DNA from 2 places in the Aminobacter sp. DSM 101952 genome. Region 2 is predicted to be linked to the other one. Evidence: riboswitches for the same ligand, from Rfam matches in the RefSeq annotation. Region 2 holds a riboswitch; the other holds the start of a gene.

Region 1 (8,211 bases), on a different contig from region 2:
CAGCACACGCACGCCGAGCGACTGGATCAGCGACCAGAACTGCCCGCCGGTCTTGCCGCCGGATGTTTCGCGGCGCAGCGAGACGGTGACGATGTCGGCGCCAGACGCCTTGATCGCCTCGGCCATGATCGCAGGCGAGGGGTAGAGGGCGGTGCCCAGAAGCAGGCGGGAAGAGACCGGCTGTCCGTAGAGTTCGAGCATGAACTCACCCTCCCTTCATCGGTGCGAGGATTTCGATACGGTCGCCCTCGGCCAGCGCGCAGTCGTCGCGTTCCCTTGCCGGCACAACCTCGCCGTTCAGCGCCGTGGCGAGCCAGCCGCCCTCGTAGTCGAGTTCTGCAAGCAATGCCGCCAGCGTGCCGGCCGCAACCTCGTGGCTTTCGCCGTTAACGGTGAGTTTCATCGGCGAGCTCCTTCTTCGTCTCGTGGCCCAGGATCAGGCCGGCGGCCTGCCGCGCGATGGCGGGTGCGAGCAGGAAGCCGTGGCGATAGAGGCCGTTGATGCGGATGGTGTTCCCGTCGCGCTCGACGCGCGGCAGGTTGTCGGCGAAGGCGGGGCGGACGCCAACACCCGTCTCGACCAGTTCGGCCTCGCCGAAGGCCGGATGCAGCGCGTAGGCGGCGTTGAGCAGTTCCATCACCGAGCGCGTGGTGATCGGCCGGGTAGCGTCATTCTCGATCATCGTCGCGCCGACCATGAACAGGTTGCCCGACCGCGGGATGACATAAACCGGGATGCGCGGATGCAGCAGCCGCACCGGTCGCGCGAGGGAAACCTCCGTAGTGCGCAGGATCAGCATCTCGCCACGCACGCCGCGCAAGCCTGGCCGCGTGTCGGCCATGCCGGTGCAGTCGACCTCGATACCAGGCGACCCAGGCGCCTGCACGGCGCCAAAGCCGAACTCGAAACGCACGCCCATCTGCACGAGCTTTTCCTTTAGCCCTAGCAGCACCTTCCGCGGATCAAGGTGCGCCTCCCGGGCGAAGAACAATGCACGTCCGAAACGTCCTTCGAGGTCTGGCTCGAGTTCAGTGACGGCCTCGGCATCGATCTGCCGAAAAGCCGATGTGCGCCGGCCGAAGCGGTCGAGTTCGGCCGCATCACGCGCCGGTGCCACGACCAGCGTGCCGTTGCGCATGATATGGCCGGGCAAGGCGGCATTCCACCAGTCGGCGGCGTCTCGCCCGAGCGAGAGCACTGCCTCTTCGGCGCTTTCGCGCTCGCACCACGGCGCCAGCATGCCGCCGGCATGCCACGAGGCATTGCCGGCGATCTGCCTGCGCTTCTCGACCACGGTCACCTCGGCGCCGCGTGTCGCCAGCTCATGTGCGAGCGTCAGCCCGGCGACGCCTGCGCCGCGGATCAGCACCTTCATGGCTGGCTCGCTGTCTCCGCCGGCGCGGCGTTGTCGACCGGCATGTAGAGGTCGCCGCCGTCGCGGTACTTTGCCGCCATCGCTGCCAGCCCTTCCTTCTGCGCCTCGGCGCGGATGTCGTGGGAGATCCGCATCGAGCAGAATTTCGGGCCGCACATGGAGCAGAAATGCGCCACCTTGTGCGCCTCCTTGGGCAAGGTCTGGTCGTGGTAGGCGCGCGCCGTTTCGGGGTCGAGCGATAGGTTGAACTGGTCCTCCCAGCGGAACTCGAATCGCGCCCGCGACAGTGCATCGTCCCTGACCTTGGCCGCCGGGTGGCCCTTGGCGAGGTCGGCGGCGTGTGCTGCGATCTTGTAGGTGATGACGCCGACCTTGACGTCGTCGCGGTCGGGCAGGCCGAGATGTTCCTTGGGCGTGACGTAGCAGAGCATAGCCGTGCCGAACCAGCCGATCATCGCCGCGCCGATGCCCGAGGTGATGTGGTCGTAGCCGGGCGCAATGTCGGTGGTGAGCGGCCCGAGCGTGTAGAAAGGCGCTTCGCCGCAGACCTCCAGCTGCTTGTCCATGTTCTCCTTGATCTTGTGCATCGGCACGTGGCCGGGGCCTTCGATCATGACCTGGCAGTCCTTGGCCCAGGCGATCCTGGTCAGCTCTCCCAGCGTCTCCAGTTCGGCGAACTGGGCGGCGTCGTTGGCGTCCGCAATCGAGCCGGGGCGCAGGCCGTCGCCGAGAGAGAACGCGACGTCATAGGTGCGGCAGATGTCGCAGATTTCCTCGAAGTGCTCGTAGAGGAAGCTCTCCTTGTGATGGTGCAGGCACCACTTGGCCATGATCGAGCCGCCGCGCGAGACGATGCCGGTGACGCGGTCGACGGTCAGGTGGATGTAGGCCAGGCGCACGCCGGCATGGATGGTGAAGTAGTCGACGCCCTGTTCGGCCTGCTCGATGAGCGTGTCGCGGAACACCTCCCAGGTCAGGTCCTCGGCGATGCCGCCAACCTTTTCGAGCGCCTGGTAGAGCGGCACCGTGCCGATGGGCACCGGCGAATTGCGGACGATCCAGTCGCGGATGTTGTGGATGTTGCGGCCGGTGGACAGGTCCATCACCGTGTCGGCGCCCCATCGCGTCGCCCACACCATCTTCTCGACCTCCTCGGCCATCGACGAGGTGACGGCGGAATTGCCGATGTTGGCGTTGATCTTGACCAGGAAATTGCGGCCGATGATCATCGGCTCGCTCTCGGGATGGTTGATGTTGGAGGGGATGATGGCGCGGCCGCGCGCCACCTCGTCACGGACGAATTCGGGCGTGACGAAATCGGGAACGGCTGCGCCGAAGCTTTCGCCGTCGCGCTGGAGCTTTGCCTTGAGCTGCTCGCGGCCAAGGTTTTCGCGGATGGCGACAAATTCCATCTCGGGCGTGACGATGCCGGCGCGGGCATAAGCGAGCTGGGTGACGGCGCGACCGCCGGTGGCGCGCAGCGGGGCGTTGCGCACCGGAAACGCCGGCGTCAGCCGTTCGGGCGAGACGAAGCCGTTGTCCGCGTCTTTGATCGCGCGGCCGTCATAGCGCTCGACGTCGCCGCGGGCGACGATCCAGTCCTCACGCAGCCGTGGCAGGCCGCGCTCGATGTCGGTCTGCACCGTCGTGTCGGTATAGGGGCCGGACGAATCGTAGACGGAGACGGGCGGCTCGCCGGATGTCGGGTGAACCGATATTTCGCGCATCGGCACCCGGATTTCGGGATGCAGCTTTCCTGCCTTGTGAACCTTCCTCGAAGCGGGAAGTTCGCCGGTCGTGACTGTCGGGGTGTGGGCATTCATGAGTGAGTCTCCGGTGCTATGGAGACCCAGTTCGTGCGATGAGGAGGAGGTGAGGTTTTGCCCGGGGACCTCGGGCGTGAACCCGATTGCCAAAGCCGGATAGCCGGCCTGCAGCGCCTCGCACCGTCCCTACGCCAGTGTGAACTGGATCAGGTTCAACGGGTCACTGCGCTGCGCGAGCCAGCAGTATCTCAGCCCCTTGTCGGGACCCCCCTGGTGAGGCCGGCAACATGGGCGAGGAATGCCGGTGCTGTCAACGGCCTTTCGTTGAAGCCGAGACAATGCCAAAGTCCCTGATGTCGGGACCCCATTGAAGTTTCGATGACGATCGGATAATAGGTCAGCATCACTGACATAAATTGTCTGGCGCTTGCGGTGTTCCGGGGAAGGACGTTCGGCCCGCAGGCGAGACAGGAGGAGCATCCGTGACGGACAATCCCTCGCCGCTCAAGTTTCACGTGCCCGAGCCCGAAGTGCGACCGGGCGGAACGCCCGACTTCTCCAACGTGCCGATCCCCAAGGCCGGCTCGGTCGACCGGCCGCCGGTCGATGTCGACCCCAGGACGATCCGCGATCTCGCCTATTCGATCATCCGCGTGCTCAACCGCGAGGGCGATGCGGTCGGGCCGTGGGCCGGCACGCTGACCGACGAGGAACAGCTCGAAGGCCTGCGCCACATGATGACGTTGCGCACCTTCGACGCGCGCATGCAGATGGCCCAGCGCCAGGGCAAGACCTCGTTCTACATGCAGCATATGGGCGAGGAGGCGGTGAGCTGCGCATTCCGCAAGGCGCTCAACAAGGGCGACATGAATTTCCCGACCTATCGCCAGGCCGGCCTGCTGATCGCCGGCGGCTATCCGATGGTCGACATGATGAATCAGATCTATTCCAACGAGATGGATCCGCTGAAGGGCCGGCAGCTGCCGATCATGTATTCGGCCAAGGAGCACGGTTTCTTCTCCATCTCCGGCAATCTGACGACGCAGTACATCCAGGCGGTGGGCTGGGCGATGGCGTCTGCCATCAAGGGCGATACCAAGATCGCGGTCGGCTGGGTCGGCGACGGTGCCACCGCCGAGAGCGACTTCCACGCCGCACTGGTCTTCGCCTCGACCTACAGGGCGCCCGTCGTGCTCAACGTCGTCAACAACCAGTGGGCGATCTCGACCTTCCAAGGCATCGCCCGCGGCGGCTCCGGCACCTTTGCGGCGCGCGGCCTCGGCTTCGGCATCCCGGCCCTGCGCGTCGACGGCAACGACTATCTCGCCGTCCACGCGGTGGCGAAATGGGCGGCCGAGCGCGCCCGCAGCAACCTCGGGCCGACACTGGTCGAATACGTCACCTATCGCGTCGGGGCGCACTCGACCTCGGACGATCCCTCTGCCTACCGGCCCAAGACCGAGTCGGACGCCTGGCCGCTCGGGGACCCTGTGATCCGGCTGAAGAACCATCTCATCAGGCGTGGCCTGTGGTCCGACGACCGCCACAAGCAGACCGAGGCCGAGATCCTCGAAACAGTCATCGCAGCGCAGAAGGAAGCCGAGAGCCATGGCACGCTGCATGCCGGCGGCAAGCCGTCAACGCGCGACATGTTCGAGGGTGTCTATGCCGAGATGCCGGCGCATCTCCGTCGCCAGCGCCAGAAGGCGGGAGTGTAGCCCATGCCGCGCATGACAATGATCGAGGCCATCCGCAGCGCCATGGACGTTGCCATGGGCCGCGACGACAACGTCGTCGTGTTCGGCGAGGACGTCGGCTATTTCGGCGGCGTCTTCCGCTGCACGCAAGGGCTTCAACAGAAATACGGCCGGTCGCGCTGTTTCGACGCGCCGATCAGCGAACTGGGCATCGTCGGCGCTGCCGTCGGCATGGCTTCCTATGGCCTCAAGCCCTGCATTGAAATCCAGTTCGCCGACTATGTCTATCCAGCATACGACCAGATCGTTTCGGAAGCGGCACGATTGCGCTACCGCTCCAATGGCGAATTCACCTGCCCGATCGTCATCCGCATGCCGACAGGCGGCGGCATCTTCGGCGGCCAGACCCACAGCCAGAGCCCCGAGGCATTGTTCACCCATGTTTCAGGCCTCAAGGTGGTGGTTCCGTCCAATCCGCTCGACGCCAAGGGACTGCTGATCGCTTCGATCGAGGACCCCGATCCGGTGATCTTTCTGGAGCCGAAACGATTGTACAACGGTCCCTTCGACGGCCATCACGACCGACCCGTCACGGCCTGGTCCAAGCATGATTTGGGCGAGGTGCCGGAAGGCCATTACACGGTGCCGCTCGGCAAGGCCGAGATTCGCCGGCCCGGTTCCGCCGTCACCGTGCTCGCCTATGGCACCATGGTCTATGTCGCCCAGGCGGCAGCCGAGGAGACCGGCATCGACGCCGAGGTGATCGACCTCAGGACGCTGCTGCCGCTCGATCTCGAGACCATCGTCGCCTCGGTCAAGAAGACCCGCCGCTGCGTGGTGGTGCATGAGGCGACGCTGACGTCGGGTTTCGGCGCCGAACTGGTGTCGCTGGTGCAGGAAAACTGCTTCTACCACCTCGAAGCACCCGTCGCCCGCGTCGCCGGCTGGGACACGCCCTATCCGCATGCCCAGGAATGGGACTACTTCCCCGGACCCAAACGGGTCGGCGAAGCTTTGATCGAAACAATGGAGGCCTGAGCATGGGCGAACATGTCATCAAGCTTCCCGACGTCGGTGAGGGCGTGGCCGAGGCCGAACTGGTCGAATGGCACGTCAAGATCGGCGACCTCGTGCGCGAGGACGCCGTACTTGCCGCCGTCATGACCGACAAGGCGACGGTCGAGATCCCGTCGCCCGTCGATGGCGAAATCCTCTGGCTTGGCGCCGAGATCGGCGACACGGTCCCGGTGGGCTCGCCAATCGTCAGGATCAAGGTTGCCGGCGAGGGTGGTGTGGCTGCGACAGAGGCTGAGAAGCCTTCGGGTGTGCAGGGTACCCCTACCCCTGACCCCTCCCCACAAGGGGGAGGGGAACAACCGTCCATTGCCGTCTCGAAATCCGACACTTCGAAGGCCGGCAAAGAAACTGCAAAAGCGCCAACCGGATCCCCCTCCCCCTTGGGGGGAGGGGCTAGGGGTGCCGCCGCGACCATCGGTCTGCCGCGCCCAGAGGGCGAGCGGCCGCTGGCATCGCCCGCGGTCAGGCTGCGGGCCAAGGAAGCTGGCATCGACCTGCGCCAGGTCTCCGGTACCGGTCCGGCCGGCCGCATCACCCATGACGATCTCGACGGCTTTGCGGCGCGGGGTTCGGCGGTTCCCACGGCCGGGCTGCTGGCAAGGACCGAGGTCGAGGAGATCAAGGTCATCGGGCTGCGCCGGCGGATTGCCGAGAAGATGGCGCTGGCCAAGTCACGCATCCCCCACATCACCTATGTCGAGGAGATCGACGTCACTGCGCTGGAGGAACTGCGCGCCAAGCTCAATGCCTCGAAGAAGCCTGACAGGCCGAAGCTGACCTTGCTGCCGTTCCTGATGCGGGCGCTGGTCAAGGCGGTGGCCGAGCAGCCCCAGCTCAACGCGATCTATGACGACGATGCCGGCGTCATCCAGCGCCATGCCGGCGTGCATATCGGCATGGCGGCGCAGACCCCGGGCGGGCTGATGGTGCCTGTCGTCAGGCACGCCGAGGCGCGTGACATCTGGGATTGCGCTGGCGAGGTCAACCGCCTGGCCGAAGCCGCCAAGGCCGGCACCGCGACGCGCGAAGAGCTGACCGGCTCGACCATCACCATCACCTCGCTCGGCGCGATGGGTGGCGTCGCCACGACGCCCGTCATCAACTATCCGGAAGTGGCGATCGTCGGGGTCAACAAGATCATGATCCGGCCGATGTGGGACGGCACCCAGTTCGTGCCGCGCAAGATGATGAACCTGTCGTCCAGCTTCGACCATCGCGTCATCGACGGCTGGGATGCGGCAGTCTTCGTCCAGCGCCTGAAGGCGCTGCTCGAGGCGCCGGCAATGATCTTCGTGGAGGGCTGAGGCTGTGAAGGAAATCTCCTGCAAGCTTCTCGTCATCGGTGCCGGTCCCGGCGGCTATATCTGCGCCATCCGCGCCGGTCAGCTCGGCGTCGACACGGTCATCGTCGAGGCGGTCAAACCTGGCGGTACCTGCCTCAATGTCGGCTGCATCCCGTCCAAGGCGATGATCCACGCGGCCGACGAGTATCTCAAGGTGAGCGAAATGGCCGGGGGCACCAGCCCGCTCGGTATCAGCCTGTCCGCACCTGCGCTCGATCTTGCCAAGACCGTCGCCTGGAAGGACCGCATCGTCGGCCGCCTGACCACCGGCGTCGCAGGCCTGCTCAAGAAGGCCAAGGTCAAGTCGGTGCAGGGCTGGGCGCGTTTCCGCGACGGCAAGACCGTCGAGGTCGAGACCGAAACCGGTCTGCAGGTGATCCGTGCCGAGACCATCGTCATCGCGACGGGATCGGCTCCCGTCGAACTGCCGTTCCTGCCCTTTGGCGGGGCGGTGATTTCTTCGACCGAAGCGCTGGCGCTCAAGCAGGTGCCGCAGGCGCTGGCGGTTGTCGGCGGCGGCTACATCGGGCTCGAGCTCGGAACGGCCTTCGCCAAGCTCGGCGCCAAGGTGACCGTGGTCGAGGCGTTGCCGCGCATCCTGCCGCAATACGATGCGGAGCTTACCCGGCCCGTCGCCAAGCGGCTGGAAGCACTCGGTGTCAAGGTGCTCACGGGCGCCAAGGCCAAGGGCTTGTCCGCCAAGGGCGACGCACTTCTGGTCGAAGCGGCCGACGGCGGCGAGCAGAAGATTGTCGCCGACAAAGTGCTCGTCACCGTCGGCCGCAAGCCGCTGGTCGACGGCTGGGGCCTGGAAGAGATCGACCTCGACCGCGACGGCCGCTTCATCCGCATCGACGAGCAGTGCCGCACCTCGATGCGTGGTATCTATGCCATCGGCGACGTCACCGGCGAGCCGATGCTGGCACACCGCGCGATGGCGCAGGGCGAGATG
Region 2 (8,211 bases):
CATTGAGGTTCTCACCGGCGTGGCCTGCACCCACGGCTGCGATCTGGAGCGTTGCGGCAACGGCCAGCGATTTCAACCAGTTCATTTCATGCGATCCCGATCTTAGGCCGGCGACGATGGCCGGCGAAGTTGTGATTGGGTCCAATCTCGCAGATGCCGGCGCTCAAGATAAGGAATGAAATTTCAATTATCGATCAATCTCGGAATCTGAATCTACGTGCCTGCCTCAAGCCGGGTCGTCGCGGAACATTGTCCGGCATCTTGCGTTAATGACCTTGCGGGGCAGCATCCGCATTCATGGTGCGCCCGGCTTGCTCACGAACCAAGGGGCGAAGCATGTATATGGATCGGGCAGGCCTTGCCGGCGAGCAGATGATGCTGAGGGCGGCGTCGCGCGCACCCTACCTGGAGCGCGGCGAAGAGCTGGAACTGGCGATCCGCTGGAAAGAGCAGCACGACCAGGATGCGTTGAACCGCATCACCACCGCCCACATGCGTCTCGTCATCGCCATGGCGGTCAAGTTCAGGCGCTACGGGCTGCCGATGGGCGATCTCATCCAGGAGGGCCATGTCGGGCTGCTCGAGGCTGCCGCGCGCTTCGATCCGCTGCGTGAGGTGCGCTTTTCGACCTATGCCAGCTGGTGGATTCGCGCATCGATGCAGGACTACATCCTGCGCAACTGGTCAATCGTCAGGGGCGGTACGAGCTCGGCCCAAAAATCGCTGTTCTTCAACCTGCGCCGCATGCGCGCCCGTCTTGCCCAGGGCGGCGGCCCGCTCGGCAACAGCTCGGCTTACCAGGAAATTTCCCTCGCGCTCGGCGTGTCGGAGGCGGACGTGGCGATGATGGACATGCGCCTTTCGGTGCCCGACACGTCGCTCAACGCGCCGCTGAGCGACGATGGCGATGGCGGCGAGCGCATGGATCTTTTGGTCTCCGACGATCCGTTGCCGGATGAACTCGTCGGCGATGCGATTGACATCGAACGGCGCTCTGGCTGGCTGCACGATGCGCTCGGGGTGCTCAACGCGCGCGAACTTCAGATCATCGAGGAGCGCCGGCTGAGCGAGGAGGGCGCCACGCTGGAAGAGCTGGGCACGTCGCTCGGCATCTCCAAGGAGCGGGTCCGGCAGATCGAAACCCGCGCCATGGAAAAGCTGAAGTCGGCCCTGGTGCGGCAAAACTCGGCGTTTCTGGCCGCCTAGAGCTTTTCCCTCTTTGGAATTACTCCGGGCGACTACCGGTCGGTGACGATCTTGACCTTGTCGCCGGCCGAAACGGTGGCACCGGGGGCAAGGGCGTTCAGCACCCTGAACAGATCGAGCTTGCGGTCGACGCCAACCATGCTGGCGGCGAGCGAACCCATGTTCTGGCCTGCTTGCACGGTGACGACGCGGATGCGCAGCGGTTTGAGCGAAGCCTTTTCCGCCGCGGTCATGACGTGGAAGCTGGAGCTCACCGAGCGGGCGACCGTATCGAGGTTGGAGCTGGCTGTCGGTGCGGCCGTCAGCAGGCGGTAGACCTGTGCGCCGGCGCGGATCACCATGATGTCGAATTGCCAGCCTTCGGCGCTTGCGCGGGCAAACGCTGCCTCGTTGCCGTTGATCGTCTCCGAGCGGACGCTTGCCGGATCTAGCCCGGCAACCCAGCCGCTCTTGACGTAGTCGGGCAGCGACAGCTTGCCGTCGATGGTTACGCCGTCGAAGCGGATGGCCATGTTGCCCGGACCCGTCGCGGTCACTGCGGCGGCTGTGTTGTCGATGATGAAGCCCTGCGGCACCGAGAACGAGATGCCGAGCTTGGGATGTAGGAAGGTGGTGCCGCGGACGTAGCCTTCGTCGGGTGTGTCGCCGAACAGAAGCCCGTCGATGCCGGCGAGGAAGGAATCGCGGTCGCGCTTGCCGATGCCGGGCGCGCCGAACTGGCGGGCGTGGCGCTGGGCAAGGTCGATGCGCTGCGGCGCGTTGGGATGGCTGGCGAGGAAGTCGAGGCTGGCGTCGGTGGCGCCGCTGACCGCGCGTAGGTCGCTATAGGCGGCCATCGACTGCAGGAAGCGGCCCGCGGCGAAGGGATCATAGCCCGACTGGCCGCTCATCTTGATGCCGATTCCGTCGGCCTCGAGCTCCTGGTTGCGCGAGAACTGGGCAAGGCGCAGCTTGCCGCGGATCAAGGCCGCCTTGGCTGTCGGGCTTTCGCCGAGCACGTCGGTGACGACCTTGGTCGCCAGCACTTCCTCGGCTTCCTTCTGCTGGCGCTGGACGCCGTGGTTGGCGGTGACGTGGCCCATCTCGTGCGAGATGACGGCGGCCAGTTCGGCCGAATCGTTGGCCAACGCCAGAAGTCCGCGCGTCACGTAGAGATAGCCGCCCGGCAGCGCAAAGGCATTGACGTTGGGCGAATTGAGGATGGTGATGCGATAGGTCTGGTTCGGGTTGGCCGACACCGTGGTCAGGCTGCCGACGACCTTGGCCACCATGCGCTCCAGCTTGGGGTCGGAGTATTCGCCGCCATAGGTGGCGAGGATGCGCGGGTGTTGGGCCTTGGCGATCTCGGCGAGCTTGTCGTTGCGCGAGACGTTGTCGACCGTCACCGGATTGTTGGACGGCTGGAAACCGGATTCGCGGACATCCGAAGAGTTGAGCACCTGGCAACCGGCGACAAACGCCGACAGCGCCACGGCGACGGCAAGTCGCGCGCAGCGTGGCGTTATCGTCCCGGTCAGTCCGTCGCGGCAGATGGGCAGAGCTCGCGTCCTTTCAAATTCAACAAATGCGGGCGAAGCAGATGCCGGCCCGCATCGTGTGGACGTAGCCACACTCGCCTTGCCGACACAATAAGGCCGCCGCCGCGAATATGGCGATTTGGCTGTAAATTATGTCCGCTTCCGGGCAACGCGGCGTGAACGTGTCACTGCCGTTCATTGCCGATATAGTGTCTGAAGGCGTCAGGTCCAGAACTCTTAAAGAAATCCGCAGTCTTTCCTGCCGCCGCGACCCTTCCACCTTCGACGAAAACCATGTTTTCAGCGAGTTTTCGCGCATCTTCGGGTTGGTGTGTCACGAAAAGCACGGTCATGCCGCGTTCTGCTTGGACGCTGGTCAAAAGCTCCAGCATGTCGTCGCGCAAGGCTGGTCCAAGCGAGGCAAAGGGTTCATCCAGCAGGAGAATCGGGCGGTCGCGCACAAGAACCCGTGCCAGGGCGACGCGCTGGCGTTCGCCACCCGACAGTTCGCGGGGCAGGCGATGCTCCATGCCCGCCAACCCGACGCGCGCCAGGGCCGTTGCCACATCCTGCTTGTCCGTCGCGCTGAGGCGCAAGGCAGGCGAGCGCCCGAGCCCGACATTGCTGGCGATGTCGAGGTGGGCGAAGAGGTTGTTCTCCTGGAACACCATCGACACAGGCCTGTCGGCTGGTGGCGCCGACGTCACATCCATGTCGCCGATCAGCACCCGGCCCTCGCGTGGTGTCTCGAAGCCGGCGACGAGGTTGAGCAATGTCGACTTGCCGGCGCCGCTCGGCCCCATGATGGCAGTGATCTCGCCGGGCGCGAACGTCACGTCGAAGCGCACCATGGTGTCGGCATAGCTGAACACCAGCTGGTCGAGGTGCACGGCCGCACTGGTCATCTGGGTGTCTCCTTGCCGAGGCGGTCGGCCAGCATCATCAAGGCCAGGCACAACAGCCCGAGCATCAGTGCCAGGCCGGCCGCGTCGTCGGTGCGATAGCTGCCCATGCGGGCGAGCAGAAGATAGGGCAGCGTCTGCACGGCGTCGCTGCCGAAAAGGGCGATGACTCCGAGGTCGCCGAGCGACAGCGCCATGGCAAAGGCGAACGCGGTGGCCAGCGGACGCCGGAGCACCGGCCAGTCGATCAGCCGCAGCCGGTTCCAGCCGGATATGCCAAGCTGGGCGCAAAGCCGCTCGTGGCGCTCGCTCGCCGCATCATGGGCGGGGCGAATGGCGCGGACGGCAAACGGCATCGCCATCACGGCATTGACCGTCACCACCATGAAGGGGGCCAGCGCGAAGACGTCGACCGACTGCCGCACCAACACGAACCAGCCAGCGCCGATGACGATCGGCGGCACGACCAGCACGAAGCTGGCGCCGGTGTCGGTAAAGCGTTCGAGGATCGACTTCTTCCGGCTGTTGCGGCCTGTCGCGAGCGCCCGGCGTGCCGTCACCAGCGCCAGGGCCAGCATCGCCGCAAGCGTCGCCGACAGTGTCGCCAGGACGATGCTGGTCAGCGTCGCGCGCTGGACGGAAGCCTCTCCGGCCAGCCGGCCGAGATCAGCCTCGAGCCCGGCGGCAACGGTCGCCAGCATCGGCCCGCCGACGAAGGCGAGAGCCAGGAGGATAGCCGCTGCATTGAAGGTCGCCTCGCCGGCGTTCGCCTGAATGAAGCTGCGCCGTGCCACCGGCAGGTTGGCGTCGCCGGTGGTGTTGACGCCGAGCCGCATCAGGGCCAGGACGACGACGGCGGTCAGCGCGATCTGCAACACGGTGAGCGCAACCGCCCGGGCAGGGTCGAAATCGAAGCGCAGCGCCTGGTAGATCGCCACTTCCAGCGTGGTTGCAGCCGGTCCGCCGCCGAGCGTCAAGACGATGGTGAAGGAGGTGATGCACAGCATGAACACCAGCCCGGCGATACCGGGCAGGGCTGCGCGCAGCGCAGGCCATTCGATCAGGCGGAAGCTTGACTGCGCGCCCATGCCGAGCTGGCTCGCCAGCCGCCACTGGTCGGCCGGCACCGTCTGCAGGGCCTCGAGCATCAGGCGTGTCGCCAGCGGCAGGTTGAAGAAGACGTGGGCGACCAGAATGCCCGACAGGCCATAGATGCCGGGCCATGTGCCGCCGGTCAGCGCCGTCAGCGGTTCGGCGAAATAGCCGGCGCGGCCGTAGAGCGACAGGATGCCGAGGGCAGCGACGATCGCCGGCAACGCCAGCGGCACGGCAAACAGGCGCAGGATCAGACCGCGGCCGGGAAACTCAGGATGCCGGGACAGGGCACGCGCGACGAGGATCGCAGGCGCAACCGACAGCAAGGTCGACAACATCGCCTGCCACAGCGTGAAGCGCGCGACCCGCAGAAGGTAGGGATCGATGGCGGCAAGGGCGCCTTCAGGATTGCGCCAGGCCTCGATGCCGAGCCCGACGAAGGCGCCGCCGACCAGGATGCCGATCGCCGCCAGCGCGATGACGCCGGCGGCAATGCGGGGGTCGCGAGCTAGTGGCATGATGTGCCGAACGCTGCAGGACGTAGACCGTGAGGTCGATCGGGGTAGCAATCTTTCGCACCCCCCTCTGGCCTGCCGGCCATCTCCCCCGCAAGGGGGGAGATCGGCAGCTTGGACGCCCATCCACCACCGACAACTTCTTGGATTGGCGATGGCCGTGCCACAGCCAATCTCCCCCCTTGCGGGGGAGATTGCCGGCAGGCCGGAGGGGGGTATTCAAGCAGATCCATCACAAGTCGACAGTGCCTACTTGCTCATCACGCCGAGCCATTCGTCGACCCAGGCCTTGCGGTTGGCGGCGACTTCGTCGGCGCTGAAGAGCAGCGTCTTGGCCGGCTTCACGAGCTTGTCGAAGGCCGGGCTGAGCGGCTTGTCGGTCTTGCCGGCAGGCAACATCCAGTTGGTTTCGGGGATGACATCCTGGAAGCCGGGGCCGGTCATGAAGGCCATGAACTTCTCCGACAGCGGGTTCTTGGCACCCGTGGTGGTGATGCCGGCGACCTCGATCTGCAAATAGTGGCCTTCCTCGAAGGTCGCGGCCTGGTAGCGCTCGGTGCTTTCCGCCACCATGTGGTAGGCCGGCGACGTCGTGTAGGACAGCACCATGGGCGCCTCGCCCTTGGTGAACAGGCCATAGGCCTCGCTCCATCCCGGCGTCACGGTCAGCACGCGGCCCTTGAGTTTGGCCCAGGCTTCCGGCGCCTTGTCGCCATAGACCGACTTGATCCACAACAGCAGGCCGAGGCCCGGTGTCGAAGTGCGCGGATCCTGGATGGCGATCTTCTGCTCGGGGTCGCCCTCGATCAGTTCCTTCAGGCTTTTCGGCGGGGTCTTCAGCTTGTCGGTGTCATAGACGACGGCGAAATAGCTGTAATCGTAAGGCACGAAGGTGTCGTCGGACCAATCGCCGGGAACCTTGACGTTCTCTCCCGCGGCGCCGTGCGGCGCGAACAGGCCGGTTGCCTTGGCCTCGGCGGTCAAATTGGTGTCGAGGCCGAGCACGATGTCGGCCTTGGTGGCCGCACCTTCGAGCTTGACGCGGTTGAGCAGGGCCACGCCGTCGGCGACCGAGACGAAATCGACGGTACAGGCGCATTCGGCCTCGAAGGCCTTCTTGACCTGGGGGCCGGGGCCCCACTCGGCGGTAAAGCTCTCATAAGTGTAGACGGTGAGCTTGCCCTCGGCGGTCGCCGGAAAGGCGATGGCGGCGAACGCCAGGGCGGAAGTCAGGGACAGAACGGGCGAGCGCATCGGCGCCTCCTTCATTGGTGTTGAAAGGGAATTTGAAGCGCCGGGCGTCCGAAGCATCTAATCCCTCCGCCGGTACAAACCGGATCAGGTTCAGCGGGTTGGCCGGATCTCTCCATGCCTCTCAGCCGGCCCGCTTGCGCGCGACAGGCACCCCGTTAGAGCGGTTCCACAAATAGGGCCGTGCGACAGGCCGTGCAAGCGGTAGTTTGCCGGCCACACGCGGTCTCGCGGCCTTCCGTTTCGGCTGCCGGGCTGGTAATGCGCTTGCCATGACCCGGTTCACCCTCCTTCTCGGCGGCGAGCTTTTCCGCACGCCGCGCCTCGACCGTCAGGTCGCGGGCAGCCGCGTCATCGCGGCCGACTCCGGCATGCGTCATGCCGCAACGCTCGGCCTGCTGCCGGAACTCTGGCTTGGTGATTTCGACTCGGCACCCGCCGAGATCGAACCGACCTTCGCTTCCGTGCCGCGCGAGAAGTTTCCCGCCGACAAGGACAAGACCGACGGTGAATTGGCGATCGCGTCCGCGCTAGCCAGCGGGGCGACCTCGATGGTGCTGGTCGGTGCCTTTGGCGGGGCGCGGGCCGATCACGCCTTTCTTCATCTTGCGCTGGCGCTGCGCCTTGCCGAAGCCGGCACCGAAGTGCTGCTGACCAGCGGCCGCCAGGAGGCGCATCCGCTTTTGCCCGGTACGTCCAGCTTCGACTATGACGACGGCACGCTGTTTTCGGTGCTCGCCTTTTCCGAGCTTTCCGGACTCACCGAAGAGGGTGCCAAATGGCCGCTCGATAGCGTCGAGGTGCCCTTCGGCTCGTCGCTGACGCTTTCCAACGAGGTGCGCGGCAGTTTGCGTGTCTCGCTCGGCAGTGGCCGTGCGCTGCTCCTTGCCCATCCCTTTCCTGCCTCGGATTTCTGAACATGGCCCCTCCGCTTCTCAATCTCGACGGCATCCGCCTGACCTTTGGCGGCGTGCCGCTGCTCGACGGCGCGGCACTGTCGGCCTCGACGGGCGACAAGATCGCACTTGTCGGCCGCAACGGATCGGGCAAGTCGACGCTGCTGAAGATCGCCGCCGGCATGGTCGAACCGACTGACGGAGAGGTGTTCCGCCAGCCCTCGGCGACGATCCGCTACCTGCCGCAGGCGCCCGACATGGACGGTTTCGCCAGCGTGCGCGCCTATGTCGAGGCCGGTCTCGGGCCTGCCGACGATGCGCACCGCGCCACCTACCTGCTCGACCATCTCGGCCTCAGCGGCGAGGAGCGTCCCGGCGACCTGTCCGGCGGCGAGGCGCGCCGTGCGGCACTCGCCCGCGTCATGGCGCCCGAGCCCGACATCATGCTGCTCGACGAGCCGACCAACCATCTCGACCTCTCCGTCATCGAGTGGCTGGAAGAAGAGCTCATCCGCACCTCCTCGGCGCTGATCCTGATCTCGCACGACCGCCGCTTCCTCGAACGGGTCAGCCGCAACACGGTCTGGCTCGACCGCGGCCAGACGCGGCGGCTCGACCGCGGTTTCGCCCATTTTGAGGAATGGCGCGACCAGATTCTCGAGGAAGAGGAGCGCGACCAGCACAAGCTCGGCCGCCAGATCGTGCGCGAGGAACATTGGCTGCGCTATGGTGTGACGGCGCGGCGCAAGCGCAACATGCGCCGTCTCGGCGAACTGCAGACGATGCGCCAGAAGTTCCGCAGTCACCGCGGCGCCGAGGGCGTGGCGAC

What was found. A riboswitch is a leader RNA that binds a small molecule or an ion and turns the genes downstream of it on or off. The one in region 2 is predicted to bind thiamine pyrophosphate.
Region 1: another riboswitch for thiamine pyrophosphate. It lies ahead of thiC (phosphomethylpyrimidine synthase ThiC); the one in region 2 lies ahead of thiB (thiamine ABC transporter substrate binding subunit).

Annotation. Positions count from the first base shown of each region.
Region 1 covers NZ_LMCL01000008.1:100,802-109,012, reverse strand. The annotation lists gene ASC75_RS09035 (thiazole synthase) at 1-201, opposite strand, end outside; gene thiS (sulfur carrier protein ThiS) at 206-403, opposite strand; gene thiO (glycine oxidase ThiO) at 387-1,376, opposite strand; gene thiC (phosphomethylpyrimidine synthase ThiC) at 1,373-3,199, opposite strand; TPP riboswitch at 3,308-3,424, opposite strand; gene ASC75_RS09015 (3-methyl-2-oxobutanoate dehydrogenase (2-methylpropanoyl-transferring) subunit alpha) at 3,625-4,860, shown strand; gene ASC75_RS09010 (alpha-ketoacid dehydrogenase subunit beta) at 4,864-5,877, shown strand; gene ASC75_RS09005 (dihydrolipoamide acetyltransferase family protein) at 5,880-7,220, shown strand; gene lpdA (dihydrolipoyl dehydrogenase) at 7,225-8,211, shown strand, end outside.
Region 2 covers NZ_LMCL01000012.1:225,519-233,729, reverse strand. The annotation lists gene ASC75_RS11270 (amino acid ABC transporter substrate-binding protein) at 1-85, opposite strand, end outside; gene ASC75_RS11265 (RNA polymerase factor sigma-32) at 337-1,206, shown strand; gene ASC75_RS11260 (M48 family metalloprotease) at 1,239-2,645, opposite strand; gene thiQ (thiamine ABC transporter ATP-binding protein) at 2,909-3,628, opposite strand; gene thiP (thiamine/thiamine pyrophosphate ABC transporter permease) at 3,625-5,238, opposite strand; gene thiB (thiamine ABC transporter substrate binding subunit) at 5,485-6,489, opposite strand; TPP riboswitch at 6,534-6,654, opposite strand; gene ASC75_RS11240 (thiamine diphosphokinase) at 6,759-7,403, shown strand; gene ASC75_RS11235 (ABC-F family ATP-binding cassette domain-containing protein) at 7,406-8,211, shown strand, end outside.